One region of the Clostridium sp. 1001283B150225_161107_B6 genome, then DNA from elsewhere that is predicted to be linked to it. Evidence: riboswitches for the same ligand, from Rfam matches in the RefSeq annotation. Region 1 holds a riboswitch; each other region holds the start of a gene.
The links. Region 1 has a riboswitch for thiamine pyrophosphate ahead of thiD (bifunctional hydroxymethylpyrimidine kinase/phosphomethylpyrimidine kinase). Riboswitches for the same ligand answer to the same signal wherever they lie in the genome.

Region 2: another riboswitch for thiamine pyrophosphate. It lies ahead of thiW (energy coupling factor transporter S component ThiW); the one in region 1 lies ahead of thiD (bifunctional hydroxymethylpyrimidine kinase/phosphomethylpyrimidine kinase).
Region 3: another riboswitch for thiamine pyrophosphate. It lies ahead of I2H39_RS07925 (thiamine-binding protein); the one in region 1 lies ahead of thiD (bifunctional hydroxymethylpyrimidine kinase/phosphomethylpyrimidine kinase).
Region 4: another riboswitch for thiamine pyrophosphate. It lies ahead of thiC (phosphomethylpyrimidine synthase ThiC); the one in region 1 lies ahead of thiD (bifunctional hydroxymethylpyrimidine kinase/phosphomethylpyrimidine kinase).

Annotation. Positions count from the first base shown of each region.
Region 1 covers NZ_JADNMD010000006.1:206,249-213,884, reverse strand. Annotated here, with positions in the region: gene I2H39_RS15970 (hypothetical protein) at 1-339, shown strand, start outside; gene I2H39_RS15965 (sodium:solute symporter family protein) at 460-1,917, opposite strand; gene I2H39_RS15960 (LytTR family DNA-binding domain-containing protein) at 2,038-2,826, shown strand; gene I2H39_RS15955 (GHKL domain-containing protein) at 2,834-4,138, shown strand; gene I2H39_RS15950 (helix-turn-helix transcriptional regulator) at 4,153-4,515, opposite strand; gene I2H39_RS29230 (hypothetical protein) at 4,630-5,022, shown strand; TPP riboswitch at 5,042-5,151, shown strand; gene thiD (bifunctional hydroxymethylpyrimidine kinase/phosphomethylpyrimidine kinase) at 5,300-6,091, shown strand; gene cytX (putative hydroxymethylpyrimidine transporter CytX) at 6,104-7,294, shown strand; gene I2H39_RS15925 (peptidylprolyl isomerase) at 7,598-7,636, shown strand, end outside.
Region 2 covers NZ_JADNMD010000003.1:396,687-404,322, forward strand. Annotated here, with positions in the region: gene trpD (anthranilate phosphoribosyltransferase) at 1-111, opposite strand, end outside; gene I2H39_RS10300 (aminodeoxychorismate/anthranilate synthase component II) at 185-820, opposite strand; gene I2H39_RS10305 (chorismate-binding protein) at 817-2,403, opposite strand; gene thiE (thiamine phosphate synthase) at 2,958-3,644, opposite strand; gene thiM (hydroxyethylthiazole kinase) at 3,631-4,473, opposite strand; gene thiW (energy coupling factor transporter S component ThiW) at 4,491-5,027, opposite strand; TPP riboswitch at 5,245-5,354, opposite strand; gene I2H39_RS10325 (Uma2 family endonuclease) at 5,505-5,786, opposite strand; gene I2H39_RS10330 (Cof-type HAD-IIB family hydrolase) at 6,073-6,924, opposite strand; gene I2H39_RS10335 (glycerophosphodiester phosphodiesterase) at 6,953-7,636, opposite strand, start outside.
Region 3 covers NZ_JADNMD010000002.1:620,201-627,836, reverse strand. Annotated here, with positions in the region: gene I2H39_RS07940 (ABC transporter ATP-binding protein) at 1-631, opposite strand, end outside; gene I2H39_RS07935 (ABC transporter substrate-binding protein) at 706-1,821, opposite strand; gene I2H39_RS07930 (ABC transporter permease) at 1,881-2,654, opposite strand; gene I2H39_RS07925 (thiamine-binding protein) at 2,623-2,919, opposite strand; TPP riboswitch at 3,002-3,109, opposite strand; gene I2H39_RS07920 (NUDIX domain-containing protein) at 3,134-4,054, opposite strand; gene I2H39_RS07915 (NADAR family protein) at 4,086-4,652, opposite strand; gene I2H39_RS07910 (PadR family transcriptional regulator) at 4,878-5,210, shown strand; gene I2H39_RS07905 (hypothetical protein) at 5,324-6,121, shown strand; gene I2H39_RS07900 (pyridoxamine 5'-phosphate oxidase family protein) at 6,085-6,501, opposite strand; gene I2H39_RS07895 (helix-turn-helix domain-containing protein) at 6,648-7,007, opposite strand; gene I2H39_RS07890 (SPASM domain-containing protein) at 7,004-7,636, opposite strand, start outside.
Region 4 covers NZ_JADNMD010000001.1:887,668-895,303, forward strand. Annotated here, with positions in the region: gene I2H39_RS03970 (bifunctional diguanylate cyclase/phosphodiesterase) at 1-1,208, opposite strand, end outside; gene I2H39_RS03975 (pyridoxamine 5'-phosphate oxidase family protein) at 1,622-2,017, opposite strand; gene I2H39_RS03980 (sodium-translocating pyrophosphatase) at 2,254-4,236, shown strand; gene thiC (phosphomethylpyrimidine synthase ThiC) at 4,380-5,687, opposite strand; TPP riboswitch at 5,920-6,029, opposite strand; gene I2H39_RS03990 (hypothetical protein) at 6,218-6,616, opposite strand; gene I2H39_RS03995 (UbiX family flavin prenyltransferase) at 6,601-7,170, opposite strand; gene I2H39_RS04000 (UbiD family decarboxylase) at 7,183-7,636, opposite strand, start outside.

The DNA.
Region 1 (7,636 bases):
CTCAATGAAAAGGGAATCCTGCGCCAGTACGCAGACATTGAGATACAGTACCTTTTTGTCAACCAGGGCTGTCTCTGCGGCGTTCCCAATGAGGTCATGTGCCGGATTGCCATTGATATCCGGAAGGGGGCAGAGGAGCAGCTTCTGTTTTTTAACGGCTATACAAACGGATGCAGCAGCTATCTGCCCACAGAGGAAGAGTATGATAAAGGGGGATATGAGGTGCTCTGGTCCAACCTGATATATTTCCCCTACCACGGCCGGGTTATGCCTCTGAACCGTGATACAGCCGGGAAAATGGCGGACAGGGTAGTGCGGGATTGGAAAAAACGGAAGTAATATAATATGGGAATCAATCATAAAACACAGGGACTGCTGCATCCGTCCATACGCCGGAAGCAGCAGTCCCTGTCATGGGTTTATATGCCCTTTGGTTTGTATTACATCGTGAATCTGTTTCTAGTCGTCTTCCTCAGGTACCAGCTCCGTGGTTTCTTCCTTAGGCGGCATGGCCAGCGAGAAAATGATGAAGCAGACAAAGGCAGCCACCAGACCCGGAATAATGGGCTGGCTGAACTTTATGCCGAACAGCATCCCCTTGGAAATATGCTCCAGGTATACCACCACGATGGTACCGGAAATCAGGGATGCAATGGTGCCTGCTGTGGACGCCTTTTTCCAGTAATGGCCCATGACATACGGGAAGAAGGACCCGGCTGCCCTTAAGGTGAAGCAGAACATCAGGATGGATACAATGCTCTGGGTGTTGAAGAGGGCGATAAACATGGAGGCCACGCCAACCAGGCACATAACGATTTTGGTCACCTTCATAACGGACTGGCTGGATGCATCCGGCTTCAGAACTGCCTTGTAAATGTCATTGGCAAAGATAGAGCCTGCGCCAAGGAGGTCGGAGTCAGAGCTGGACATGGTGGCTGAGATGATGCCTGCAAACAGAAGTCCGCATATAAGGGCCGGCATGGTGTTGATGGCCAGAACCGGCAGGGCGTAACGGGCGCCCACGGACTCAAACTGTGCGGAGCTGAACTTGCCCATATTGATTAAGGCCAGCGTGATGATGCCCAGGATGGTAGGAATGAAGGCATAGATGAAATTGACCAGGGCTGCCAGCCATGCGCCGCCCTTGGCTGCCTTTTCATCCCTGGCAGCGTAGAAACGCGACACTGCCTCCTGTCCCACGGAGAAGGTGGCTGTGTACATGATTACAAGGGAGATGATTCCAAACAGGTCATAGCCCTGGAACAGGCTCAAGGTGCCCTCCGGTATATTGGACGCCACATTTCCCCAGCCCCCGGCGTAATTCATGGCAAAGGGAACTGCGATAATCATGCCGATTACAATCAGGAATACCTGGACAAAGTCTGTCAGCGTAACACTCCAGAGGCCGCCCATGATGGAGTAAACCGTAACCACCACGGCAACGATGATGACAGCCACCTGGTAGTCAATGTTCAGCATGGTGGACAGGATGACCGCAGATGCAATAAACTGTCCGGCAGTAAGGCCCACCAGGGGAAGGAGCATGATGACGGCTGTTATGATGCCGCAGGATTTGCCGTAGCGCCTGCGGAAGTATTCAGGAACTGTCTTGACCGTGGCTGCCCTGAATTTGGGTGCAATAAAGCTGAGGATGATGAATGCGATGCCCATGGTGGTTATGTACCAGGACGCACTGAGTCCAAAGCCTGACATACCGTTCTGGACCACGCCCAGGGAACTGCCGCCGCCGATTTCCGTGGCTGCCAGGGTGCCGGCCATGAGAAGCGGTCCCAGGCGGCGTCCGGCCACCATGAAGTCGGTGTTGGTGGAAATTTTAGTGGATGAGTACCAGCCAATCCACAGCATCAAAAGCAGGTAGATGATTACAATGATTGTTACAATTACATTTGAACCCATAAAACCCCTCCTGTTGAAATGTTTTTCTTACCATTATTTTACCATAGCAGGAACAGGGGAATAAGGGCCATTTCTGCAGAAATTATACCGAATATGATACTTTGCAGGGGAACTTGACTTATGGCATCAATGCCAATAAAATATAGGATAGGCTGTGGGACGTGCAGCAGTTTTATGGGAGAGGGGGCACTGGGTATGTATGAGGTGGCTATCTGTGACGATACAGAGCAGGAGCGCATTCAGGCAGCGGAATATGCCGGGCGCTTTTTTGACAGGGAAGGCCTGGAGGTTCACATAGATACATATGCTGCCGGAAGGGAGCTTCTGGAGTCAGGAAGGGCGTATGATTTGTATCTTCTGGATGTGCTTATGCCCGGTATGAGCGGTATTGATACGGCGGAAGCACTGGCAGGGGAAGACGGGCAGGGCCATCCTGTGGTGGTGTTTATTACATCCTCCCTGGAATCCGCAGTGGAGGGATACCGGGTGGAGGCGGCAGGATTCATCCTTAAGCCGGTGGAGGAAGAGAATTTCCGGTCCACCATGGAACGGGTGATGAGGCGCAGGCTGGGAGTGAAAAAGGCGGTCCTGTCCGTGGTGCACAACCGGGTGAATGTAGAGCTTCCCCTGGAGCGTCTGGCCTGGTTTGAGAACCGTCTGCACCGAGTCTTTGTGAGACTGACAGATGGGGAAGTACTGGCCATTAACCAAAAGCTGTCCGAGCTGCAGCAGGCTCTTGAATGCCATTCCCAGTTTCTGCGCTGCCACCAAAGCTACCTGGTGAATCTGGATTATGTGGATAAGCTGGAGGATTCCTGCTTTTACATGAGGGATGGGCAGATGATTCCCATATCCAGGAATTTTTATAAACAGAGCAAGAATGCCTATTACCATTACCGGCTGAAGTGAGGTGCCTATGAACGACGCGGCATGTACTGTCTTTATGAACCTGATTAACCTGGCTGTGCGTATGATGCCCATTTTCGTGTGTCTGGAGCCAAAACACAGCTACAGGGAGAACATAGCAGCTATTTCCGCCTACCTGTGGGTTATCATGATATCCATGGAATCTGTATTCCATATCAGCCCCCAGGTCTTTTTTGTGTTCCGGGGCGTATTTTCCTGCCTTTATTTCCTGGTGCTCCTTATCTTTTTTAAGGGCACCCTTCTTAAGAAAGGCTTCCTGTACATATCCGCATGGCTGTTCGCGGTCCTGTCCACATCGCTGAATGAGTTTGCAGCCTGGATGTTAAAGGGGCATGTTTCCCTGACATACGGACAAATCTGTGTGGCGGTATCCCTGCTGTGGGCCTGCGGTTTTTATGTGTTTGTACGGTTCTGGCTGAGGGATAAGGTGGACCGGCTGTTTGACCAGTTATCCAGGCGCTCCTGCTCACTGCTGCTGACGTACCCATCGGTTTCCCTGTTCATTCTTTTTATCGGAAACAACACCATATTTTCATCCCTTTCCCTGGCTGTGCGCGGGCTGGAGGACGTGCTGTTCTACCTGGCACTGTGCATCATGATACTGGTGCTCTATGTGCTGATTTTAAGCAGCACCCTGGAAATCATGTGCAGGCGCAGGACAGAGGAGGAGCTGCAGTTTGCCAGACAGCTTATCAGCCAGCAGAGGGAGCATTACAACCAGACCCTGGATTACATTGAACAGGTGCGCATCATCAAACATGATTTCCGCCATCACATCCATGCCCTTCTGAATATGGACAGGGGAGAACGGACCAATTATCTGATGAACCTGAAACGGGAACTGGACATGACGGCGGAGATGGTGTTCTGCCAGAACCAGGCCGTGAACGGACTTCTCCAGGAGTATGCTGCCAGGGCAAGGCAGGATGGGGTGGAGTTCACTGCCAGGGTGGATTTGTCCGCCCATGTGCCGGTGGATGATTTGACCCTGTGCATTGTCATCGGCAATCTGCTGGAAAATGCCCTGGAAGCATGCCGCCGCCTGTCAGGGCAGCGCTTCATCCTGGTCCAGGCCAGATGGCTGGATGACCACCTGATGATGCTGGTGGAAAACTCCTACAACGGACAGATTAAGAAGAACGGCAGCAGGATTCTGTCCAGCAAAAGGGACGGAGGGCTGGGCATACTGAGCATAAAGCGAATCCTGAACCAGCCGGGGGACGAGTTCGACGTGGATTACAACGACACCACCTTTACGGCCATGGTGAAAATTGTGGACCGGGCTCTGGGATAGAATGGGCAGATATGCTATTGCTTGCTGTCTTTATGAGACTGTAATTTGGACTGGGCATCCATCTTGGACTGGGTATCCAGCAGGTCCCTGGCCGCCTTAATCAGATAATCCTGCAAAGCCGGAGAGAGTTCATCGAAAATATCCAGGAACTCTTTCCACTTTTTTTTATTTTCAAGGAACATGGGTCCGGAACCCGTGCGGAGCCAGGTTTCATTGACACTGAATTGGGAGCAGATGGTCTTAATATTCTGCTCCGTAACAGTGGAACCGCTTTTTTCCATATAGCTTATGGCATTTTGTTTCAACCCGATTTTTTCTGCAAATTCTTTCTGGCTCAGGCCAAGTGTTTTTCTCAATTCCCGTATACGACTATTCATTCAAAATACCTCCAGAATCATGATATCAATTATTGATAATAAAGTCAAGAAGGCTAGGAAATCATTGCCCGTGAGATTCCGGCGGTAAAGCCCTCGGTACTGACCATCGGCCATGTGGAGGCGGGCTTTGCCTACAATGTAATCCCCTCCGAGGTGCTGATTGAGGGCACCATCCGTGCTCTGGAGGAGGATGTGCGCCAGGAACTGGACAGGAGAATCGGTGAGATTGCCAGGGCGACCGCTGAAACATTCCGTGGTGAGGCAGAGTACGAGATGATATGGGGCGCTCCTCCTGTTATCAATGATGCGGACATGGCTGCCCTGGCAGCGGAATGCGCCAGGGATGTGGAGGGGGACAGGGGCATCACCATAGGAGGTGTGGCAGGACGGGTGGTCAGGAAGGAAGAAGGCTACCTTACGCTGGTCATTGATGAGGAAAAGAACGTGACCATGAAAATCGTGCTGTATGCAGTCAATCAGAAGATAAAAGGATTGCAATCTCCTTAAAACCATGTATAATGGTAGATGTAAATAAACGGGGAGCTCACTTAAGTGGGCTGAGAGTAAGCTGTTCATGCTTAGACCCATTACCTGATTTGGATAATGCCAACGTAGGGACCATAACGGACGATTGCCGGCGGAGCACCTGTTTTGGTGTTCCGCCTTTTTTATGCGCGGGGCGGTTTTGTATGGCATCAGGCATGGGCGCCGGAGCTTCCCGGCGGCGGATTGGGGGCACCACCTTCTGCCGCTTTATAAAATTAATGCGAAAAGGAGAAAGATTATGAAAACAGCATTAACAATCGCTGGAAGCGATTCCAGCGGAGGCGCCGGCATCCAGGCAGATATCAAGACCATGACCGCTCACGGGGTTTACGCCATGAGCGCCATAACGGCATTGACTGCCCAGAATACAACCGGCGTGACAGGAATTATGGAGGTGACTCCATCTTTTTTAAGGGAACAGTTGGACGATATATTTACGGATATTGTTCCGGATGCAGTTAAAATCGGTATGGTTTCCTCCGGGGGCCTGATAGAGGCCATCGGGGACAGGCTGGCATTTTACAGGGCTGCCAATGTGGTGGTGGACCCGGTCATGGTATCCACCAGCGGTTCCAGGCTGATTAGCGGGGAGGCCATCGGGGCGTTAAAGGAAATCCTGCTGCCCATGGCCAGCCTGCTGACTCCCAATATACCGGAGGCAGAGGTGCTGTCAGGAATGACGATACATAATCCCGGCGACATGGAGCTGGCGGCAAGGAATATCGGGGAAGGCTATGGCTGCGCCGTGCTTCTTAAGGGAGGCCACCAGCTGAATGACGCCAACGACCTGCTGTACCGCGGCGGAAACCTTAAGTGGTTCAAGGGCAGGCGGATTGACAACCCCAATACCCACGGGACAGGCTGTACCCTGTCCAGCGCCATTGCCTCCAACCTGGCCAAGGGCATGGATATGGACCTGGCGGTGGAGCGCGCCAAAGCATACCTCTCAGGTGCGCTGGAAGCCCGGCTGGACTTGGGAAAGGGAAGCGGACCAATGAACCATGCATTTGCCATCCGGGGCGAATATTAAGGAGGAATGGGTATGAAGGAAAAGGGAACTTCCGTATTTGCCAACAGCCTCATATGGTTTGGGGCAGGTGTATCCATTGCTGAGATACTGACAGGCACCTATCTGGCGCCTTTGGGATTTGGAAAGGGCCTGGCAGCCATTTTGCTGGGCCATGTGATTGGCTGCGCCCTGCTGTTCATGGCAGGACTAATTGGCGGGTACACCAGGCGCAGTTCCATGGAAACAGTGAAGATGAGCTTTGGACAGAAGGGAAGCCTGCTGTTTTGCGGGCTCAACGTCCTGCAGCTGGTGGGCTGGACCTCCATCATGATTTATGACGGCGGACTGGCTGCCAACGGTATTTTTAACGCGGGCCTGTGGGTCTGGTGCCTTGTAATTGGAGGTCTGATTCTGGTATGGCTTTTGATTGGAATCAGGAATCTGGGAAAAATCAATACAGCGGCAATGGCAGCCCTGTTCGTACTGACACTTCTTCTGTGTCGGGTCATATTTACAGGCAGCGGAGCGCCGGTCCCGGAGACAGACGGTTCCCTGAGCTTCGGGGCGGCTGTGGAGCTGTCCGTGGCCATGCCGCTGTCCTGGCTGCCGCTAATCAGCGATTATACAAGAGAGGCCGAAAAGCCCTTTGGGGCAACGGCAGCCAGCGCCCTTGTATACGGCCTGGTAAGCTGCTTCATGTACGTCATTGGAATGGGCGCAGCCATCTATACGGGTGAATATGATATTTCAGTCATCATGGTCAAGGCAGGACTGGGAATAGCCGGACTTCTTATCATCGTGCTGTCCACCGTGACCACCACATTCCTGGACGCATACTCCGCCGGTGTGTCCAGTGTGTCCATTACAGGCAGGATAAAGGAAAAATGGGCGGCAGTTGCAGTAACCATTGTGGGTACTGCGGCAGCCATGGTATACCCCATGGACAATATTACGGATTTCCTTTATCTCATCGGCTCCGTGTTCGCACCCATGATTGCCATCCAGATTGCGGATTATTTCATTATCAGGCAGGACCATGAGGCGGAGACAGCCAATATAGTGAACCTGGTTATTTGGCTTGCTGGTTTTGTGATGTACCGCATACTGATGCATGTGGATACCCCTGTGGGAAGCACCCTTCCTGACATGGCTGCCACTGTGGCGCTGTGCGTGGTCTGCCGCCGTGTGGCGGCTGCCGGCCGTGCAGCGGCCAGCCGGGTCTGAGAGGCAGCGGACTGGTATGAGAAACAGCGGCCAGCCGGGTCTGAGAGGCAGCGGACTGGTATGAGAAACAGCGGCCGGACAGGTCTGAGAGGCAGCGGCCGGCCGGCAGATTTCCCGGTTCACGCTGGCGGAAATTGTGACAAAAGTATGATATTTCTATAAAGTCCTTTACGGGAAGGCATTGCAGGTGTTACAATATGCTCTGGCAGTCCGGGTGACATAACGCCCAGGCGCCTATTACGGGAAAATGGCCGGACATAGGGACGGCGGACTGGTTTTTCCATAAGAAGAGGAGCATAATTTATGAAAAAATGGATGAGTATATGTGCAGCGGCGGTACTG
Region 2 (7,636 bases), on a different contig from region 1:
TATCTGTGCCTGGGTGGCGTTTCCGCTCATGATTTCGTCCATGACTTCCTTTGTTGTATCAAAATCCAGATTTTTATTTTCTACCAATTGGTGAATTGCTTTTTGTATCATAGTCATTCTCCTTTTTACTTAAACCCTGATATTATATTCCTGCTCTGTTCTGGTTTTCACAGGCCACATTCCGTTACATTGCTCTGATATTCAAAAAATTCTCCAGTATCTTCCTTCCATCCGGCGTCAATATGGATTCGGGGTGGAACTGCAGCCCATATACAGGATAATCCCTGTGCTGCACCGCCATGACCTCCCCCTCCATGCAATCCCTGGCCACCACTTCCAGCTCCTCCGGCAGGCTATCCAAAACCGCGGACAGGGAATGGTACCTGGCTGCCGGTATAACGGACGGCAGTCCCTCAAACAGCCGGCATCCGTATCCTGTCCTTCCGGATGCATCTGCCTTGCCCGGAGTGTTATCTTCCTTTATATGACAGTCCAGCCGGATATTGCTCTGTTTGCCGTGCATCAGCTTCTTTGCATGGGCAATGGTTCCGCCGAATGCCTCGCATATTCCCTGATGTCCCAGGCACACGCCCAGAATCGGCATTTTTCCCTTCAGCTTTATGACTGCCTCCTCCAGAATGCCTGCATCCCGCGGATATCCTGGTCCGGGCGACAGAATCAGGTGGCTTGGTTTCATGTTCTCTATATCTTTCACCGTAACCTGGTCATTGCGGACCACCTGTATATCCGGCTCAATGCTTCCAATCATCTGTACCAGGTTATAGGAAAAGCTGTCATAATTATCAATCAATACAATCATCTGTCATCCACCTCCCCTGCCCGAAGGATGGCCTGAATGACGGCCTTTGCTTTGTTTTCCGATTCCTCATATTCCAGCTCCGGCACACTGTCCGCCACAATTCCGCCTCCTGCCTGAACCGTGACCTTTCCTGCCTGTTTTACTGCCATCCGTATGGCGATGCATGTATCCAGGTTTCCTGTAAAATCCAGGTATCCCAGAGCCCCGCCGTATATCCCCCGGGGAACAGACTCCAATTTTTCTATAATCTCACATGCCCGTATCTTGGGAGCACCCGAAAGTGTGCCTGCCGGAAGCAGGGCCTCCACCGCCGAACAGCCGTCCAGTCCGGGTTTTATATTTCCTTCCACCTGGGAACAGATATGCATGATTTTGGAATACCTGTGTATCATCTTGTACTCCGTCACCTCCACGGACCCGAACTCTGCAATGCGTCCAATATCATTCCGTCCCAAATCCACCAGCATATTGTGCTCGGAAAGCTCCTTTTCATCTGCCAGAAGCTCTTCCTCCAGCCTTTTGTCCTCCTCATCCGTTGCACCCCTGGGCCTGGAACCAGCTACCGGGAACGTGGTGAGACGCCCGTTTTCAAGGCGTACCAGGGTCTCCGGGGAGGTACTGATGATTTCATCCTGGTCTATGTTCATGTAAACCATGTAAGGGGATGGGTTCGTGGTTCTGAGAACCCGGTAGGCATTCAGCAGGCTGCCCTCATAGGAGCTGGTAAACTGTCTGGATATAACTGCCTGAAAGATATCCCCGTCCAAAATAAACTCCTTTGTCTTTTCCACCGTGCTGCAGAACGCTTCTTTGGAAACGCTGCAGGAAAAGGATGGTTTTTCCGGTGAGGACAGCCGTTTAAGAGGCGCCGTGTCATTGATAAGAGAGGCCATTTCCTGTATTTCCTCACAGGCTCTTCCGTATTCCTTCATCAGATACTCCAGGCTGCCGGATTTGTTCCCATTTCCCCGGCCTCCACCGTAGTTCTGTCCTTCACAGTGCTGCCGGCCCTCACCGTGTTCCCGGTCCTTTATTCCCGCGTTTTCTGTCCTGCCGGTCTTCATGTTAACCACAATCTGTATCTTCTGTTTCAGGTGGTCATAGGCAATAACCTTGTCAAAGAGCATCAGGTCAAAATCATTGGCCTGGCCTCTGCTGATATGGAGGGTTGGCTCTGCATACTCAATCATGGCATATGCAAAATACCCTACAAATCCGCCGGTAAAGGGCGGCTGTCCTTTCAGCCTGGGCGCCCTGTACTGCGCCAATATCCCGCGAAGCACATCCATGGGACGGGCGGTCTGTATTTCCCCTGACGGGAACCGGCTGATACTGCTCTCAATCTTCACCTTACCGCAGCGGCAGGTAACACGCATCACCGGATTATATCCAAGAAAGGAGTAGCGTCCCCACTTTTCGCCGCCCTCTATGCTTTCCAGAAGATAAAAGCGGCTGCTCCGTTCTGCTATACGTCTGAGCAGGGTTATGGGCGTCACCACATCCGCGTAAACCTCACGGCATATGGGGATGATATCATATTCTCCTGACAGGCTTAAGATTTCATCACAAGCTGGGATTATCATTTACGTTAACTCCTTTCCTTCATGCTGGCTGTTTATTTTCAACCTCTCAACAGTTCCGGGTCCGGGCATCACATTCAATAAAAAAAGAAGCCCTTATCCCTGCCGACTACATCTGTAATCAGCAGGGACAAAAGCTTCTTCCGGCTTCTGCGGTACCACCCTGGTTGGCGCTTATCCGTGACCTGCATTCCCTGCCATCCTGTGGTATGGGAAATTAAAAAGCATCAAGTTAAATTTAACCTGATGCTGTGTCATCGAACAAAGAAATAAAATACGCCCGCTCTGCAACGCACCATCATGCGTTCTCCCTGGTAACGGTGGGATACCCGTCAGCCCATACTCCCATCAGCCCTATCTCTATGCCTCTGGTTTCCAGCTGCCCTCGCAGGTCCATTCAGACTCTAATCCAATGCTCCCTTACACCGGCCGGAAGCTCTCTGCGCCTGGAATTACAATCTTACTTACTCCTACTCAACGGTTTTATATGTTTCGTTGAATGTTGAGCTTATTATAATCAGCTCATTTCCAAATGTCAATGGTTTTTTTCAAAGTTTTTAAATATTTTCCATTTTCTTACTCTTGTCCGGTGAGGACAATCCGACTATTTCCCCCATTGCCTTAACCAGCTTTTCCGTGGTTTCCCGTATATGGGGCGACCCAAATATACCTGACACAATGGCTGCTCCTGCGGCATGGCTGCCGGCCAGCCGGCCTATGTTATCCAGGCAGATTCCCCCGATAGCCACCACAGGAATATCCACACTGTCGCAGATTGCATTTAAGGTCTCCATAGTCATGGGGCGGGCATCTGCTTTTGTATTGGTTCCGAATATGGCCCCGCTTCCCAGATAATCCGCGCCTGCTGCCTGTGCTTTTCTGGCCTGTTCCACTGTCTTTGCCGTAACACCCAGTATACGGTCAGGTCCCAGAAGCCTTCTGGCCTCAGATGCCTCCATATCTTCCTGTCCCACATGGAGTCCGTCTGCATGACAGGCCAGTGCCAGCTCCAGATTGTCATCAATCATAAGAGGCACGTTATATTCTGCGGTAATTTTGCGGATGGCGCAGGCAGTTTCCAGCACTTCCTCAAAATTGCCTTTGTCCAGTTCCTTTTCCCTGAACTGGACCATGGTTGCACCGCCCTCTAATGCCTCCCTCACCTGTTCCGCCAGGGAGTATTTTCCGGTCCAGGATTTATCGGTTACTGCATAAATTAAAAGATGTTTCCTATCGAATTTCAATTTTTTTACCTCTTTCCAATGTCTCGTCATCCAGAAGGCTCATTTTATCCATCAGGTGCATGCGGAACATACCAGTCCCGCCTCCCTGCTCCATGGTCTCCCCGGCCGCCAGTTCACCGCAGAGTCCGTGAGCGCAGAGTGCCATGACCACAGATTCCTCCAACAAGCCTGCCTGTCCCTGTTCTCCATGCAGCCCGCAGAATGCCCCCACAAGCCCGTCCAGCATACAGCCGCTGCCTGTAATCCTGGTCATCCAGGGATGACCGTTTCTGACAATGTACTCTTTTTCTGTTCCTGCAGCCACATCCTCTTTTCCGGTCATCACCACAATTGCTCCGGTAAGGTCCCTCAGGGAACAGGCAATTTCCATACGGCTCCGGACCGTGCCTTGGTTCTCTGAATCCACGCCGCAGGTATTGCCCGCCTCATGACCGCTCAGCTCCAGGTTCAGGGCCCGTATTTCCGCCTCATTTCCCCGGATGACAGATGGCGGGGCCTGGCGGATGATATCAATGGCAGCCTGTCTGCGGAACCGCGACGCAGTGACGCCTACCGGGTCCAGAATAATGGGGTGTCCCATGGCAGCAGCCTTCCTTCCCGCCGCCGCCATGGCTGGTATGGTCTTCTCATCCAGAGTTCCCAGGTTCAGGACAAGGCTGCTGCAGATGGCGGTAACATCCTCCACCTCATGGAGCCCCTGAGCCATAATAGGGGAGCCGCCTGCTGCCAGGACCAGGTTTGCCACATCTCCCGCTGTAACGTAATTTGTTATACAGTGGACCCTGGGAGAGCGTTCCCTCAAGTCCTTCATCCATTGTCTCTGCATCATCACTTTATCCTTTTATGTTATCTTCCCACGGCTTTGCCGGGCTGTACATCCAGATTCAGCATACGCTTCATGTACTGAAATGCCCCGGATTTATACAGCACCCCAATCAGAAACGCGGCAATGACCGTACCGCACATGGTACTCATAAGGAATGGGATTACATAGGCAAAAACAGCTGCTTCCTTCCCCATGACCAGTGTTGCCACCGGATAACAGAGGATTCCTCCCAGTATGCCGGTGCCAAACACTTCCCCAAAATAAGCCAGTGTGAGCCTGCCGAAACGCTGGTACAGATATCCTCCTAAAAATGCGCCTGCCATACTGCCCGGAAACGCCAGCAGACTGCCTGTTCCCAGCAGATTTCTGATAAAGGATGTGCAGAACGCCATACCCACACCGTACCACGGCCCAAGGAATACGCCGGCCAATACATTGGCAAGATGCTGAATCGGGAAACATTTGGATGCCCCTATTGGAATGGAAAAGCCGGATAAGGATACGGCCACCGCTGTCAGCATGGCGCTTACCGCCAGTTTCTTAATGTTTACTTTCATAGTCATACCTCCATGTTTTTACTCGGAGCCCGCCTATCTTCCTGGTGAAGAGGCATATTTTCTGTACAGCGGTCTTCTGCCTGCACAGCAGCATATTGACCGTATAAGCGGCGTATCACCTGCACAGTGAATCTTCATAATAAGGCCAAGCTGCGCAAAAGGCCGCAAAAAAAGCCCATACCGCGCAGGATATGGACTTAAATTATGCATTCAATACACATACATGTCTCATATTTCCCTACGTTGGCATTACCCAAATCAGGTGCGATAGGTCGAAGTTTGATTACTTCCTCTCAGCCTGCTTCACAAGCTCCCTGTTGTCATCTAGCATAGCACCGGAATATTTATTTGTCAATCGGTAATGAATGATTGAACCGGTTTTGAATCTGGGCAGACCGGAACCAACATATAGACGAAGCATATATCAGCCGGATGATAACAGACATGACTGGCGGGAGAGAGGCAGTGCAAATGAATTTACCCCCCCCCCCCAACGGCCTCAAAATCATAAACCATAACCACATTTCTCAGCGGGTCCACAATCCAGTACTCCCTGACCCCAGCCTGCTCATATTTCACCGGTTTCCTGATATAATCCAGGCTCCTGCTGCTTATTGACACAACCTCCGCCACCAGGTCCGGGGCGCCGTGGTATCCGTTCTTTTTTATTTTGTTCCCATCACACACCGCTATCAGACCGGGCAGGAAATAATTGTAATCATCCCTCTCTAAAATGACAACAGCATGAACTTCTGTCACACATACAATAGACATTCCCCCTGTCCCCACATCCCAAAAAAGATATTGCACCATAACACCGCTGAAAATTCCGGCGAACTGCCGGGCAAGCACTAAGACCTTTTGCGGAGGAACCTCCGCTGAAGTATACCCATAATATCATGATTACCTGCCAAATGCAATTAAAAAAGAGCCTGGGGCCGGACTTTTCCGGCCGGGTTCTGCGCCTGCGGACGTTATGGGCAGAACCTGCGGACTCTATACTTATTACCTGTGAACTATTTTCTTTACTGAACCTGTAAATCGCTTAGTATGCCCTGGCCTCCCTGGTAAGCACCAGTGTCTCTATGGCATAGGCTACCCCATCCTGAATATTGGAACGGGTCTGGCATTTGGCAATACGTTTGATGCTCTCCATGGCATTTCCCATTGCAACCGTATATTTTATATCCATGGACAGCATGGAATAATCATTCTCACTGTCTCCTACGGCCATGATTTCGTCCGGTCCCACACCCCTGGCCGACGCATAAAATGCCAGGGCCCTGCCCTTCTGGGCACAGCTGTGGGTCAGCTCCAGATTGGTGGCAAAGGAGGACGCAACCGCCAGGTCCGGTATACCTGACAGCTTCTCCTTGATTCTGCCCAGGACCTTCCGGGACTCATGGATGACCGATATTTTATAAAATGCCAGTCCCATTTCAAAAAGCTGCTTTTCCTCCGCAAAAGAAAACCGGTCCCGCACTCCCTCATAGGTAAACTCCGCCATGGGAAGCAGTACGTTCCTCTCAAAGCATGCCCGGAACTGCGCCTCATCTGCCGTGGTGTAACTGCCTTTGTCCGTCATGAAATCAAAGATGATGTCCTCCTTTTGGCAGCATTCCAGAATTCCTCTGACCTGTTCCTCAGAAAGCCGTATTTCATCCATAAGCCTTCCGTTCCAATCATACACAGCAGCTCCATTCATGCACACCACAGGCGCCCTGAGTCCGGCCTCCTTAAGGGGTTCCAGTGCATCTATATAACTGCGTCCCGTACAAATCAAAAACTCGGCTCCCGTACTTATAAGCCCTTTCAGTGCACGCACATTCCTCTCTGAAATATGCCCGTCAGGGCGCAAAAGGGTGCCATCCATATCAAGTGCAACCAGTTTAATCATATATTCCTGCCTTCTGTCAAATATTCTGTCATAGCTGCGTATACCTGTCAACCACACTTCTGCACAGGTCCGGCCGGTTGGTAATGATGGCATCCACTCCCTGCTGCACCAGCATTTCCATATGCTGCTCTTCATTCACCGTCCATACATTCACTGCCAGCCCCTGCCTTCTGGCAGCCGGTATAAGTGATAAATCCTGCAGGTGATACAGGGCCGGATGCAGGGCGTCCGCCCCAACCGTATGACGTCCATAGGACGCGGCGTCAATCCAGCCGTCCGAGTATAGGAGGCCCGTCCTGCTGTTACCGTCCAACTCCTTAATTTTTACCAGGCTGGGATGGCAGAAGGATGAATAAATCACCCTGTCCTCCATCCCCATGAACGCAGTGAGCGCCAGTACCTTTTTCTCTATCTCAGGGTAGAGTATGATGCCGGTTTTAAGCTCCACATTCACGGTCAGCCCTGTGGGCTTTAACAGTTCATAGACTTCCTTAAGCGTGGGAATCCGGGCATCTTTAAATGCCGGAAACAGTCTGTTAAAAGAAAACCCCTTAAGCTGGGCCAGGGTATAATCCTTTATATACCCCGTGCCGCTGCTCACCCTGTCTATGGTCTCATCATGGGCCACTACCAGCTCTTTATCCCTGCTTAACTGTACATCCAGCTCCACGCCGTCAGCCCCCATTTCCGCCGCCAGCCGGAATGCCTCCAG
Region 3 (7,636 bases), on a different contig from region 1:
TCCTTCCAGGCCTGCCTGTCAGCAGGTATATCCGGTCGGACAGCAATATGGCCTCTTCAATGTCATGGGTAATGAACAGGGTGGACAGGTGGATTTCATCCATCACCTTCAGATACCAGTCATGGACTGATTTCTTGGTCAGCATGTCCAGTGCTGAAAAGGGCTCGTCCAGCAGGGCCACACTGCCTGAAAACAGATAGGTGCGAAGCAGGGCCGCCCTCTGACGCATGCCTCCTGACAGCTGGGCCGGATATTTCTTCTGTGTGCCCTCCAGGCCGAACTGACGGAAGTAGGGCGCTGCCTGCTCCCGCGCCTTCCCCTTCTTCATTCCTTTTACAACCAGCGGAAGGGACACATTGTCCTCTATGGTCCGGTAGGGAAGGAGCAGGTCCTTCTGCAGCATATAGCTCACCCGGCCCGGACAGCCGGTCACGTCCTCCCCGTCCAGAAGGACCCGCCCTGCATCCGGTCTTGACAGCCCTGCAATGATATTAAAAAGCGTGGTTTTTCCGCCTCCGCTGATTCCCAGAAGCGACACCAGCTCACCCTTGTTCAGGGTTATGGATATATCCGCCAGCACCGGCTCCCCGTCAAAGGATTTTGAAATTCCCTCTACCTTCAGTTGCTCCATGTTCTCCTCCTGGCCCGGCTGGTCCGGCCTTTTCTCCGCCGGACAATCTGTCCACTGCCTTTCCGTCCCCGGCCTTACGGCAGATAATCGTTGGTAAATCCGGTTCCCGCCTCAATGGGCGTTTCCGTAAGCCCTTTTTCATTCAGCCACGCGTAATACCCATCCCAGCGCTCCTGGTCAATGTATCCCCATTGGGGTGCGTCGGCCCGGTATTTATCCGCCAGGTATTCCTGACTGGCTTTTACCAGCTCCGGGTCCAGCTCCGGCGCAGCCTTTAACAGAATGTCCCCTGCCTCCCGGGGATGTTCTATGGCAAACTCATATCCCCTGCTGACCGCTTCCAGAAATGCCCTGGCTGTCTCAGGCTCCTCCTGGAGGAATGTATTGTTGGCTATGATAACCGGTGTATAAAAATCAAATACAGGATTTAAATCAGCAAATGCGAAATAGTCTGTCTCCAGGCCTTCCAGCTCTGTCTTGACGCCTGCCCATGCATAGAAAATCCATATGGCATCCACGGATTTTGTCTTCAGGGCCGTCACCTCGTCCGTCACTGTGCTGGGAATCAGCTCCACCTTATCAAAGTCCCCTCCGTCCGCTTCCATTACATCCTTTATGGTAGCCTTTTCCACCGGAAGGTCCCAGGTGGCATACTTTTTCCCCTCCAGTCCCTTTGGGCGGTCCATTCCCCCGCCTTTCGCGGAAATAATACCGGATGTATTGTGCTGTATAACTCCTGCCACAGCGGTCACGGGAAGGGGATTGTCCCCTGAAAACGCGGGCGCCAGGCTGTCCTGGAAGGACATGGCGAACTGGGCCTTGCCCGAGGCAGCCAATACCTCGGCCCCGTTTTCCGGCGGCTGCACGATTTCCACTTCCAGGCCCGCATCCTTAAAATACCCCTTTTCCCGGGCAACATAGATACCTGTATGGTTGGTGTTGGGCGTCCAGTCCAGAACGAACGTCAGCTTTTTTACATCCTGTCCCGGCGTGTTTTCACCCTGGTTTCCGGCTCCCGTTTGTGCAGTTTCCTTCTGTGTAATTTCCTTTGATGCGGTTTCTTTCTGTGTATCAGCCACAGACTGGCCGGGGGCGGTCTTATCTCCTGTAACCGGAGCCCTGCCGCACCCGGCAAGAAGTACTCCCAGGCACAGGGACGCCATCAGCATACTTGCGCGTTTATTTTTCATTCTAATCCTCTCCTCTTTACGGAACACCTTTGTGTTATGCCGGATATCTGTCTTCCGTTCTATTTTTGTTTCAGATTGGTTTCCCATGGCATGCATTTTTTCTGAAGCAGTTCCACGGCCCACATCAGGATTAAGCTGATAGCCGATATCAGGAAAATAACCGCGAACATCTTGTCAAAGGAAAATGCCTTCTTTACCCTTGTCATGTAAACGCCCAGTCCGCCGAAACCGCCCAGCCACTCGGCAATCACAGCCCCCACCACAGCATAGGAGGCAGATATCTTGAGACTGGAAAAAAACTGGCCCATGGCGCCCGGCAGCTTGATATACCGGAATATCTGGAACCGGCCCGCTCCCATGGCCTTCAACAGATTCACCGCATCCGGGTCAGCTGCCCTGAATCCGGTGAGCAGCCCCACTGTGATGGGAAAGAACGTGGTAATGACAATCAGTATAACCTTGGGAGTCATTTCATAGCCGAACCACAGCACCAGAAGAGGCGCAATGGCAACCGCCGGTACGGTCTGGGTCAGTACAATGATGGGATAAAAAGCCTTGTATGCCTTATCAAACCGGTCCATCAGCACAGCTGCCCCGAAGCCTGTGGCGATTCCCAGTACCAGTCCCAGCCCGGCCTCAGCCAGCGTAATCCCGGCATTTTCCATAAGGGCCGGGAATTCCTTTATGAATGCTCCGGCTACCTGGACCGGTGATGGGAGCATAAATCCCTCCACCAGCCCAAGGGACACTGCAAGCTGCCACAGGATAAGAATGGAAAGGATGGCTGAAACAGACCACAGTTTACTGGTGATGCTTGGTGACTTTCTTTTCAATGGTAAGCACATCTCCTTCGGGGTGATAAGAAACCTTGATATATGCAGCCACAGAGGGAGCGCCTGCCCTGACTGCAATGTGCTGGCACTCTTTTACAATATCCATCAGCTGGTCATAATCCCCTTCAATGGTTGTCTCAAAGGGTCCTACGTAATAGTTTAACCCCGTGCTCTTAATGTAATCGATAACCTCGTCCACAATACGGATTAATTCCTCATCATCTGCTGCTTTTGGAAGTGACTGGATTGCTACGCTTGCGTTCATACTGTTTCTCCTTTTCTATGAAAATTACATGGATTAAAAAATCCCGTCCGGATATTCCGGGCGGGATAAAACTCACAAAAACTTATATCTTCTGCAGGCTTCCTACGCTGGCATTATCCAGATCAGGTATCAGGGTTCAGAATATATTCCATCTCAGCCGGATTCCACTCCAGCACCCCTTTTCGTTGTTGGGACAAGTATACTACGGCTCTTTTTAAAAGTCAATAGGTACCTGAGTCTCCCATTTTCTCCTGTAAAGGCGCGAGGGCCGGTGGCCTTCCCGTTCCGTAAAGGAATCCGTCTCCTCCACCAGAGATGCAATCTTGCGGCGGAAGGCGGGTTTTAAAAGGCTTTTATCCAGAATCACCTCATATACCTGCTGCAGCTGTGTCAGGGTAAATTCCCCTGGCATCAGATGCAGGGCAAGACTTGTATATTCCACCTTCCCGCGAAGCCGTTCCAGGGCGTAAAATATGATTCTGGCATGGTCAAATGCCAGCCCCTGGTTATCCGTTATCTTATATTCCACTGTCTCCGCCTGCCTGCTCTTCACGGTCATTTTCTCAATCCCGGAACAGAGGACCGTATCATCCGCCCATAGTCTGAGTTCGTAATGCTGTATGTGCACCACTGACTCCACCTGGCCTGTGGTCCCGCTGCGCCCATAGTCCCTGCATTCATCGGTCAGACGGCAGGAAACATGAAACCATCTGGCATTGTCCGCGTCATCGCCGGCCTGCAGTTTAAGCTGGCTGCTGTCCACCAATGCCATATAGGAACAGCTCATAACCCAGGTCCTGGGGTCCCTTGCCGGTTCGCTGAACGTATACAGCTGCTCCATATACACCTGGCCCAGCCCGGTTTCCTCCCTGAGCTCCCTTCTGGCAGCCTGCTCCGTAGTCTCCTCCGGCCTTACAAAACCTCCCGGCAGGGCCCAGCACCCCAGATAAGGGTGTCCCCCCCTCTGAATCAGAAGGATGCTCAGGTTCTTCTCCGGCAGTTTTCTGTAATTGGCTTCCTCCTGGTCCGTCACCGTGAAAATGGCCATATCCGCTGCCACTGACGGGCGGGCATAGTGGCCCGGGTTATATTGTTTTAGAAATTCCTCTTCCGTCAGGCCATTCCTATCCCTCATACACGGTTTGTTTTCCTTATGTTCTCCCATTTCAATCAGCATTCTCCTCTTTTTCAAGCAGCAAATCCCTGGCCTCTGTCAGGGCAAATCCCAACAGGTTGCTTCCTCTCCATTTTAACGGGCACTCTGCATCCGGGTTGCCCTTTCCCATGCCGATTCCCCATATACGGTCCCTGGGGCTGGCCTCCACCAGAATCCGTTTTCTGGTGGATTTTAAAAACTCCCAAAGGTCAGGATTCTGGGAGAATTTTGCCATATTTCCTCTGAGGACCAGCTCATAGCAGGCCGCATCCCAAATTTCCTTATCAAAATTCTTTACTGCCCGTCCAAAGGCCTTCATGGCTTTTGGCTCCCTGGCCTCCATGATGTTCCCAAGCATGTCCGTATCCCCGAACATTCTGGCCTTTTCAGCCATCATAAACTGCTCCGCACAGGTATAAGCAACACCCTCTGCTGTGAAGCTGCATTTCCACCACTGGCTCAGACAGGTTTCTGTAATATGACCGTCTGCCGTCGGAGTGTGGCCCCAGAAAAATAAGAACTTGAAATGCTGGCCTGCATTGTATGCCTTTTTCAGTGCCTCCCATGTGTATACCATTGCTTTACCTCCATATGTAATCGAATCACTCTGCAGTTATTATTAAATAATTATTATCTATTAGTTATTATCTATTTGATAATATCATGATATACAGTTATTCTGCTTTTGTCAAGAAGAAAATGGCGCATAAAATTCATATATTGACATACCTAGATTTTCTATGTATTATAATCATATAGGTTTGCAGGCAGCCGGCATCTAAAAACACAGGGAGGTTTTACCATGGATAAGAAGAATATGGCTATGGGAACGTCCATGCTTCTGCTGAAGCTTCTGGAGCAGCAGGACATGTACGGATACCAGATTATCAGGGAGCTGGAAAAGCGGAGCAATCACATATTTTCCCTGAAGGAGGGCACCCTCTATCCCCTGCTCCACTCTCTGGAGCAGCAGGGAGCCGTTATTTGTGAAATACGGCTTGCGGATAACGGCCGTCAGCGGAAGTATTATATTATAACGGAACAGGGAAGGAAACTGCTTCAGGATAAGCTGGAGGAATGGAACGTGTTCCAGTCAGCTGTCAACCAGGTGATAGGAGGTGTTCTGTTTGGATAAGAAAAATCCTGCTCCTGGGACCGGTTCTCGTTGTCGCACTTTACCGTCTGCGTGCAAATGCAGGGCGCGCAATGGCTGTTTTCCTGTTCTCCCTCACAGGGAGCCTTCTGTTCATGATTCACCGCAATGTATTTGGCGGTTCCAGAAGGACACTGTATGTTTTTGCCATGGCCGGCAGCTTATGCATCATAGGACTGTTCTCAGCCCTTCCGTTTCAGCAGACATCTTTTCAGAAATTTACAGCACCTGGGAATCATGCATCCTCTGTATGGGATGATTCCTACAATGGCATTCTGATACAGGACCTCTTATCGAGAGCCCCGCTCATAGGAGGGATTTCAATGACGCAGTCCGAGATGATGGACTATGGGACAGGGGAATGGTATTTCGGCCAGGCAGAGGACCAGAGCGAATACCAGCTTCAGGAACGTGTGAAGCTGGGAACCTTAAGGAGGAACCCATATCTTCACTACGATGAATCCAGTGTTACCCTGTGGGATATCCTTCCACAGCACTATTACAGCAATTACCTGGTTGCCGTGGTTATCCTTCTCTATGGATGGCTGCCCGGCATTCTGCTCCTGACAGTCATGGCGGCCTTTTATGCGCTTATTTTTTCCTGTGTCCTCAGAACCCGCGGCGCCCTGGCGTCAAGCGTATCGTTTTACTGCGGCCTCTGCCTGCTGTTCCAGAGCCTCCTTTATGTTCTGGGAAACTTCGGTTATCAGTATGCTGCGTTCACCAATCTTCCGCTGGTATCAGAGGGAAAGCTGAGCATCATGGCAAACATGCTCCTGCTGGGATTTATTTTTTCCGCTTACCGGTATGACCCTGTGCTGGACCTGCCGGCTTTCCCCGCTGCTTTCATTTCAGTCTATACCTCAAAATCCTCTGAATGGAAATTACTGTAAAACCTTCCGGAGACAGCCGTAAAGCGCATCACACAGTAATCCGGGTCCGTAACTCCGCCCGGATAATACATGGTATCTCCTTCCCGCCATATCATTTCCTTGCTTGCTCTGTCCTCCAGAATCTCCATGGTGCCCTTTAACATGGCGCCCCGGAAGAAACGTCTGTCGCAGAAATAGATACATGCCTTGGGATTTTCACGGTATTGCGCCGCGTGTCTGGATGAGGTATTGGTGGTAAAATAAAAGACCTTTATCCCCTCCCGCTTCCGCGGCGCCAGCATGGCCCTGACAGCCGGATATCCCTCCTCATCCGTAACCCCGATAAAAGCCACGGTCTGTTTATCCGCCAAGTTTCCTAAGGTTGTTTCTGCATCCCTCATAAAAATGCCTCCTCTCATATTTCCTCCGATGCACTCCGGAGCGTATTAGAAACTTCATCCCCGCCATCCGGCGGAACGTAATTGTCAAACACACTCTAGCACGAAAGAGGCTCCCTGTAAATTACACACTTTTTTGTGACCATGCCCTAATCCAGCAAACCCTTATCCCGCAGGAATTCTTCCCTGCCGTCCTCCATCATCATTTCGATTCCGATTCCCTGCATGATAACCACTGCTTCCAGCATCTTAATCCCCCGGCCGGTCAGCGAATATTCTACCTTTAAGGGGTATCCCTCATAGGATATCTTTGACACCATTCCATAATCACAGAGCTCTCTTAACTGCTCAATCAGCATTTTCTGGCTGATTCCCCTTATCTCCCGTTTCAGGCCAGCCAGCGAATGAGGCTCCTTGCCCAGCTGCCACAGTATGATAGGCTTCCATTTTCCCTTTGTGATGTCATGGGTCAGTTCCAGAGGACATGTGTACTCCGTCCTTGTCTTCATTTTTTCTTCCCTCCTTCCCCCTGTCTTCCCGCCTTGTCCTCCACCAGCGAAATCAGCGGAAACATATCATTATAATGCTTTTGGATGAACATCCCGCTTCTCTGTTTATACAGCCGGGCAGCCAGCTTATCCGCAATGGGAAGGACCAGCCGTTCATGGAAGCACAGCATGGGAGCCACCTGGCGGATGTTTCCTGTTACCTGGAAATTCAGGCACCCGCAGGTACAATTACAACGCTGCTTTACTGCGCATCCGCTGCACTCCGGCTTATCCTTCCGGCTCTCAGCGTACAGCCGCTGCCTTCTGGCCTGGTCTATGCCCTGGTCCACCGTGCCAATGGCATAGCTGCCATGGCCTGCGAACTGCGTACAGGGATAGAGTACCCCGTCCGGGGCAACCGAAATCTGTTTTAAGCCCAGCTCACAGCGCTCATGGCAGTAGGCGGCCCCCTTAACCCAGCTGGCTATCTTGACCTCGAAGGGGCTGAAATAGAATTTTTCCTCCTTACAGGTCATTTCATAGTAAAAGTCAGCAAGTTCGCCATACTGTGCTTTTAGTTCATTGATGGAGCCCTTGTCCCATGTACCGGCATAGTTCAGGCTGCATATGAAATAACGGAATCCCTTTTT
Region 4 (7,636 bases), on a different contig from region 1:
ACGATGTGATTGGCAAGCTGCCCCTTCAGTATTCTGATGATTTTCTTTCTACGCTCCAGTTTTTCCAGCATATCCTGGTCACAGTAACAAACCTGTCCATATCTGCCCGTCTTTGCCTGTGACACCGCATATTCAATGGAACTGACCGCTGCCTCCAATGTCTTCACATACTCTGAACGGCGGATAACTCCCATGACGGCCGGAAGCTTAAACTGGTAGTCCTGGTTCTGCCACGGCTGTTTCATACGGGCCTCTATGTCATGGACACACTGACGTATACGTTCCCCGCCCTCATTAATGAATAAAAGCGCAAACTCATCACCGCTGTACCGGTAGACATTTTCCTTTGGCCCCACACTGCACAAAAAGGCACATACCTGCCTTAAGAAGGCATCTCCTCCATGCTGGCCGCATACATTGTTAATCTGCCTGAAATCCCGTATGGATACCACCAGCAGCGTAAAGTCTTTATCCGGATACCTTCTCAGAAGGAGGTCCAGCATGTTGAGCAGTTCCTGACGGTTGGGCACATTGGTGAGATAGTCCAGGGATATCTGACGGTTCTGAAGATGCAGGTAGATAATCAGCAATGCGCAGGTGGCAGCAGAACCGGACAATATAATATCCGGATACATCTGCTGAAAAAGAATTACCAGAACAGCCAATACAGGAAATGCAGCCAATATATGATAAATATGGCTGTCTATGGAACGCCGGTTCCTGACGGCAACAACAATGCAGCCAGCGCAATACGCATAAAAAATAAGATAGGTCAAAAAAATCAGGCTGCCCTGTTCATACCCCTGATTCACAGTGATATCGAAGAGACATTTTGTGAAACAATTGGACAGCACCAGCAAGGTATAGATGGCCCCGGGGATTCCGCCCAACAGAAGCATGCGGTAAAGCTGGGGCTTTTCTTCGTATATAATGGAAATCACATAAAGATAATACACCAGTCCCATGAGAGGCGTCAGTATGAAATACACGGTAGTGACTGACCAGGTGACCCAGACCGGCACCGGTATATAGCCGCACAGCATAAAGGTGGACAGAATGTTGCTAAACATGGCTGCAAAGGTAACGGTCAGGCACCCCTGGAACATTCTGTTCTTCAGGCTTGGCAGATGGCTGCCCTTCCTGGAATACACCCATATGATTCCCAGGATAACCAATGATATTGTTTCCGGAGCTATGTTCCACCTCACCCTTATATACCTGCCGTTTCCCACCTTTCCCCCGCTGTATAAAGCTCCTCTTCCATTTCCCTTTTCTCAACGTATACAAGGTGTCATCATTTCTTAATCATATACCATATTCCTGTTTACATCAATAACTTATATGGAAAATATTTCTTTATTCTTCAGCTTTTGGTTTCCGCCTCTGTGTCCGGGTTGCCGGATTTCATACCGGCCTTCCATCATCCGGCCGGGTGCAAAACATATGGATACCGTGGGAAGCCTTCACTTCTTCTCCCATGCCTGACAACGGAAAAAAGTTCCCGTCTGACATTGCTGCCGGGAACTTTTTCATGACTTTATGTACTGTTCTTAACTTACCTATTATTGTCCTGTCTTTGGTTTAATCTTGACGTTTTATTCATCTGTCTTTCATTTTACCTTTAAAATTCGTAAGGCGGATTTCCGGAAAAATCAGCAATCACACCATGGGGATTCTCCAGATAAAATACCACAAAAATCGGATTGTCAGCCGTATTATACTGGCCCTTAACAATTGGATTAGCCATGCAGGCTTCCTTTACCTCCATATTGTTTTCAAAGACAGCCTTACCGTGAAGACGCAGCCACGCATAGGAGGCATCCGAAACAGATATCTCTACTTCCGGGTTGGCCTGCATGTCCTTGTATACTTCCTTCTGATTATTGGTGCAGAACCACAGCTTTCCATCCTTTTCAAAACAGAACATGAACGGACGGCACTTTGCCTTTCCATCCCTTCCCACGGTTCCCAGATACTGCACAGGGTTTGCCTGTAAAAAATCAACTACTTTATTCATGATAAGTTCCACCCTTCCTCTTATTTGTTTATACCTGTATTATAAAATACAGACTGCATGCTCACAAGAACGCACTTTAAAGTGGGATAGGTACCTTACAGTGCCATAGTATAATAAAGATACTGTCATTTTACAATTTTTTTAAGGTATTCTAATACTTTTTGTTGAAAAATCCCAATAACTCTGCTACAATCCCATTAAGAAGAACTTATCTTAACCAAATTTAGGAGGGTATTATGGAACAAATGTTATTCTTAGTCCCGGTAGTGGGGCTGCTGGGACTCCTGTTTGCCATCATTTTAAGGCAGCAGGTCATCAAGGAGGACCCGGGTACGGACAAGATGCGTGAGATTGCCGACGCAATCGCAGAGGGCGCCAACGCGTTTCTGGCATCCGAATACCGTATTCTTGTCATCTTTGTAGCTGTGTTATTCTTTGTTATTGGTCTTGGAACACGGAACTGGATTACAGCCGGATGTTTCCTTGTGGGAAGCGGATTTTCCACCATGGCCGGATATCTGGGCATGAACGCCGCCATCCGTGCCAACAGCCGTACGGCTAACGCCGCCCGCACATCCGGTATGCACCGGGCGCTGGCCCTTGCATTCTCCGGCGGAAGCGTTATGGGAATGGCCGTGGTAGGTTTAGGCCTGCTGGGCGTAGGTGTGCTCTACATACTTACAAGGGACGTATCTGTTTTATCCGGATTCAGCCTGGGTGCTTCTTCCATCGCACTTTTTGCCCGTGTGGGAGGAGGCATTTACACCAAGGCAGCCGATGTTGGCGCTGACCTGGTAGGTAAGGTTGAGGCCGGCATCCCCGAGGACGACCCACGTAACCCTGCTGTTATTGCAGACAACGTAGGCGATAATGTAGGCGATGTGGCCGGCATGGGAGCCGACCTGTTTGAATCCTATGTAGGTTCCCTGATTTCAGCCCTGACACTGGGCCTTGTGTTCTATCAGGAAGCCGGCATTGTTTTCCCGCTGATGCTTTCAGCATGCGGTATTATTGCCGCCATCATAGGCGCTCTGTTAGTCAAGAGCATCGGTAACTCCGACCCGCACAAGGCATTAAAAACCGGCGAGTACAGCGCAACCGCACTGGTAGTGGTCTGCTCCCTTGTCCTCAGCCGTATGTTTTTCGGCAACTTCATGGCAGCCTTTACCATCATTACCGGCTTATTGGTGGGCGTGCTGATTGGTGCCGTCACCGAAGTATATACATCCGGCGACTACCGCTTTGTGAAGAAGATTGCCAAGCAGTCTGAAACCGGCTCCGCCACCACTATTATCAGCGGCCTTGCAGTGGGAATGCAGTCAACAGCCATCCCCATCCTGCTGGTATGCGTAGGTGTTCTGATTTCCAACAAGCTTATGGGACTCTACGGAATTGCCCTGGCAGCCGTAGGCATGCTGTCCACCACAGGAATCACCGTAGCTATTGATGCTTACGGACCCATTGCCGACAATGCAGGCGGAATCGCAGAGATGGCCGGCCTTGACAAGTCTGTCAGGGATATTACCGACAAACTGGACTCTGTGGGCAATACAACTGCTGCTATCGGCAAAGGCTTTGCCATCGGCTCCGCAGCCCTTACAGCACTGGCTCTGTTTGTCTCCTACGCCGAGGCTGTAAAGCTCACTACCATTGACATCCTCAATGCCCATGTCATTGTAGGACTTTTCATTGGCGGTATGCTCACCTTCCTCTTCTCAGCCATGACCATGGAATCCGTATCCAAGGCAGCGCATCAGATGATTGAGGAAGTACGCCGTCAGTTCAGGGAAAAACCCGGCATCCTTAAGGGAACAGACCGCCCTGACTACGCTTCCTGTGTATCCATCTCCACCAAAGCAGCCCTTCGCGAGATGTTCCTGCCGGGTCTGATGGCAGTACTGGCGCCTCTGGCAACCGGCCTTATACTGGGTCCGTCCGCTCTTGGCGGACTTCTGACCGGAGCCCTTGTAACCGGCGTATTGATGGCCATCTTCATGTCCAACTCCGGCGGAGCCTGGGATAACGCAAAGAAATACATCGAAGAAGGAAATCACGGCGGCAAAGGCAGTGATTCACACAAAGCCGCTGTAGTGGGCGATACCGTAGGCGACCCGTTTAAAGATACCTCAGGTCCTTCCATCAATATTCTTATTAAGCTGATGACCATTGTATCTCTGGTGTTTGCTCCTCTGTTCCTGCAGTTTGGAGGATTGATTTAACCAAAAAAATAACCGTTTTACGGCTGTATAAACAGTTAATGGGAAGGAAAATCCATGTTCTGGATTGTCCTTCCCATTGTTTTGCTTATAAAATATTGCTGAAAGGCCGCACCAGGCGAAAACCTCCCCTCAATCCACTCCCATCACTCATCAAAAATACTCACGATTTCCCCATCCAAAATCCGGTTCATGTTCTTTACAGCACAGAAATTACCGCACATGGAACAGGTGTCCTCCTTTTCCGGCTTGGCTGATTCCCGGTATCTCCTGGCTTTTTCCGGGTCAATGGCCAGCTCAAACATGCGCTCCCAATCCAGATTCTTCCGGGCTGTGCTCATTTCGCGGTCCCACTGTGCCGCCCCTCTGATACCCTTTGCAATATCCGCTGCATGGGCAGCAATCTTGGATGCCATGATGCCCTCCCTGACATCGTCCAGGTCCGGCAGCCTCAGATGTTCAGCCGGCGTCACATAACAGAGAAAGGATGCACCGGCAGCAGCAGCCAGAGCACCGCCTATAGCCGCAGTGATATGGTCATATCCCGGCGCAATATCTGTCACCAGAGGACCGAGGACATAAAAGGGAGCACCCTGACAGATGGTCTGCTGTATTTTCATATTGGCCTGAATCTGGTCCAGGGGCATGTGTCCCGGTCCTTCTATAATGACCTGCACATTTTTCTCCCATGCCCTTCTGGTCAGCTCTCCCAGCGTTACCAGTTCCTCAATCTGGGAAATATCCGAGGCATCCTCAATACAACCGGGCCGGCAGGCATCTCCCAGGCTCAGGGTCACGTCATAAGCCTGGCAGATATCCAGTATCTCATCAAAATGCTCATAAAAAGGATTCTCCTCCCCTGTCATTTCCATCCAGGCAAATATAATGGAACCGCCCCTGGAAACAATGTTGGTAAGACGCCGCGCCCTCTTGAAGCGCTCTGATGTCTGCCGGTTGATTCCCACATGGATGGTCATAAAATCCACCCCATCCTCTGCATGCATCTTTACAATGTCCAGCCACTCCCGGGATGTAATCTCCTTCAGCGGCTTGTGGTAATAGACCACTGCATCGTAGATGGGAACCGTGCCGATGATTGCAGGGCACTGGGAAGTCAGCATTCTCCGGAATGTGCGGGTATCCCCCCATGAGCTCAGGTCCATGATGGACTCAGCCCCCATTTTTACTGCGTTGTTTACCTTCTGTAATTCCATGTCCAGGTCTTTGCAGTCCCTTGACGTGCCAAGGTTCACGTTGATTTTTGTCTTAAGCCCGGACCCGATTCCATTTGGCTCCAGACAGGTATGCAGCCGGTTGGCAGGAACAGCCGCCTTGCCCTCTGCCACCAGCTGCATCAGCTCTGCAGGCTCAAACCGTTCTTTTTCCGCCACCTTTTTCAGTTCTTCTGTCAAAATCCCTTTCCTGGCCGCGTCCATCTGCGTGGTATAATCCATCTCTTCCTCCTCTTTGCCCTGGCAGGCAGGCGGATAAAAATAAGGTTCAAACATGTCCCATTAAACATTGATTCGCTTCCCGCTGTATGTCCGGCCCGGTTCCCGTGTGCATGTACATTCCTGCAATGTGCCGCCGGACCGTATATCCCCCGGAGCGTGTACCGCCGGACATGCTTCAGGCTGCAAAAAAGGCCCATACCCGTAAGGAATGGACCAATCATATTATGCAGACTTATGCATACTCCATATTTCCCTACGTTGGCATTATCCAAATCAGGTTTAATAGGTCGAAGTTCGATTACTTCCTCTCAGCCTGCTCCACAAGCTCCCTGTTGTAATATATTGAATACAGCAGCTTCCCTACTCTATCCGAAAGACATTTCTGCCTTACTCTGTAAGTTTATACGGAAAACAACGGCTTGTCAACCATTATTCCCAAATGCATCCGGGAGAGCGCCCATACCGGACAGGAAACTGATGCCGGCAATGACTCCCCTCCCCCAGCCTGCCACAAACCGGTAACGCTACTGCTAACATCCTGCGAATCCCGTCATGCCAAGCCCTGACACAATCTCATCCGCCAGTCCGTCCAGGGCCTTCACCACCTCGTCTATCTGTTCCGGCTTCATGTTGTCAATATGGAACCCTCCGGTACAGACCACCACCCTGCCGGTTGCCCTGCACAGTTTCTCTGCCAGCCTCCGGCACAGGGCCTCATCCTTGTGGCCTGTCAGGTTCAGTATGGATGACGTTGCGCTTATGGTTCCGTCGCCTGTCAGGGACGGCCTTGGCACTGCCTGGACCGTGCATCCGATATGGGGCTTATCCCCGCCCTGGATGCATGCCAGGATATCCTCCCCTAAAAAAGCAGCGCCTGCCTCCATATAAGAACAGGACAATTCCTTTCGTCCCACTATAATCCACTCCATCTGCGGTACTCCTTTCCCTCTATTCCAAACGGCTCCAGCAGCTTGGAGGCAATATGATAAATCATCTGGTCCATATGTTCCGGCCTGTGATAAAAGGTCATCATAGGAGGAATGATTCTCACGCCGGGCATCAAGGAAAGCTCATACATATTCCTTAAATGAATGGGACTTAACGGAGTCTCCCTGGCTGCCAGAACCAGTGTCCTCTGCTCCTTGATGGTTACGTCCGCTGCACGCAGAATCAGGTTCTCCGCATATCCTGCGCGGATTCCGGCAATGGTTTTCATGCTGCACGGCACAACCAGCATTCCTGCTGTGGCAAAGGAACCGCTGGCGGGCCCGGCTCCAATCTGGTCCGGTTGCAGCACATGGTCCGCCAGTGCCTCCACCTGCTCCACGGACAGATTCGTTTCCTGGCCCAGCGTAAGCACAGCACTGTCACTCATAATCAGATAGGACTCATATTCCGGCTGTTCCCCTATAAGCTCCAGGCATTTCACCAGGACGGGCATTCCGCTTGCGCCTGTGGCCCCGACTATAATCCTCTTTCCCATATGCGTCTCCTGTTATCTCCCCGGCTGCTTCACCCATGCAGACGGGTCTAATTCCATAAACCTGGCCCTCACAAATCGGTCCTTCTGGTCAAAGGGGACCGTACAGTCAAAAATGGTCTTGCATGCAATGCCATGATCCCTTATGCTTGGGGAAAACCTGGGGTCATTGGACGGGTCCAGAGGATGGCATCTCACCCCCGGAATGGTGATGGTATCCACATCTCCCTGGAACCGTGTATTCATGGCCCAGAGTACGTCGTTCATATCAAAACAGTCCACATCCTCATCCACCAGGAAAATATGCTTAAGTTCGCTGAAAGCGGAAAACGCCAGAAGAGCTGCCTGCCTCTGTCTGCCTTCATCACTGGCTACAGATTTTTTAAACTGGAGCACTGCCATGTATTTCCCTCCCCCGGCGGAACAGCAGTATACATTCTGAAGCCTTCCCGGCATGGCCTTTTCCACC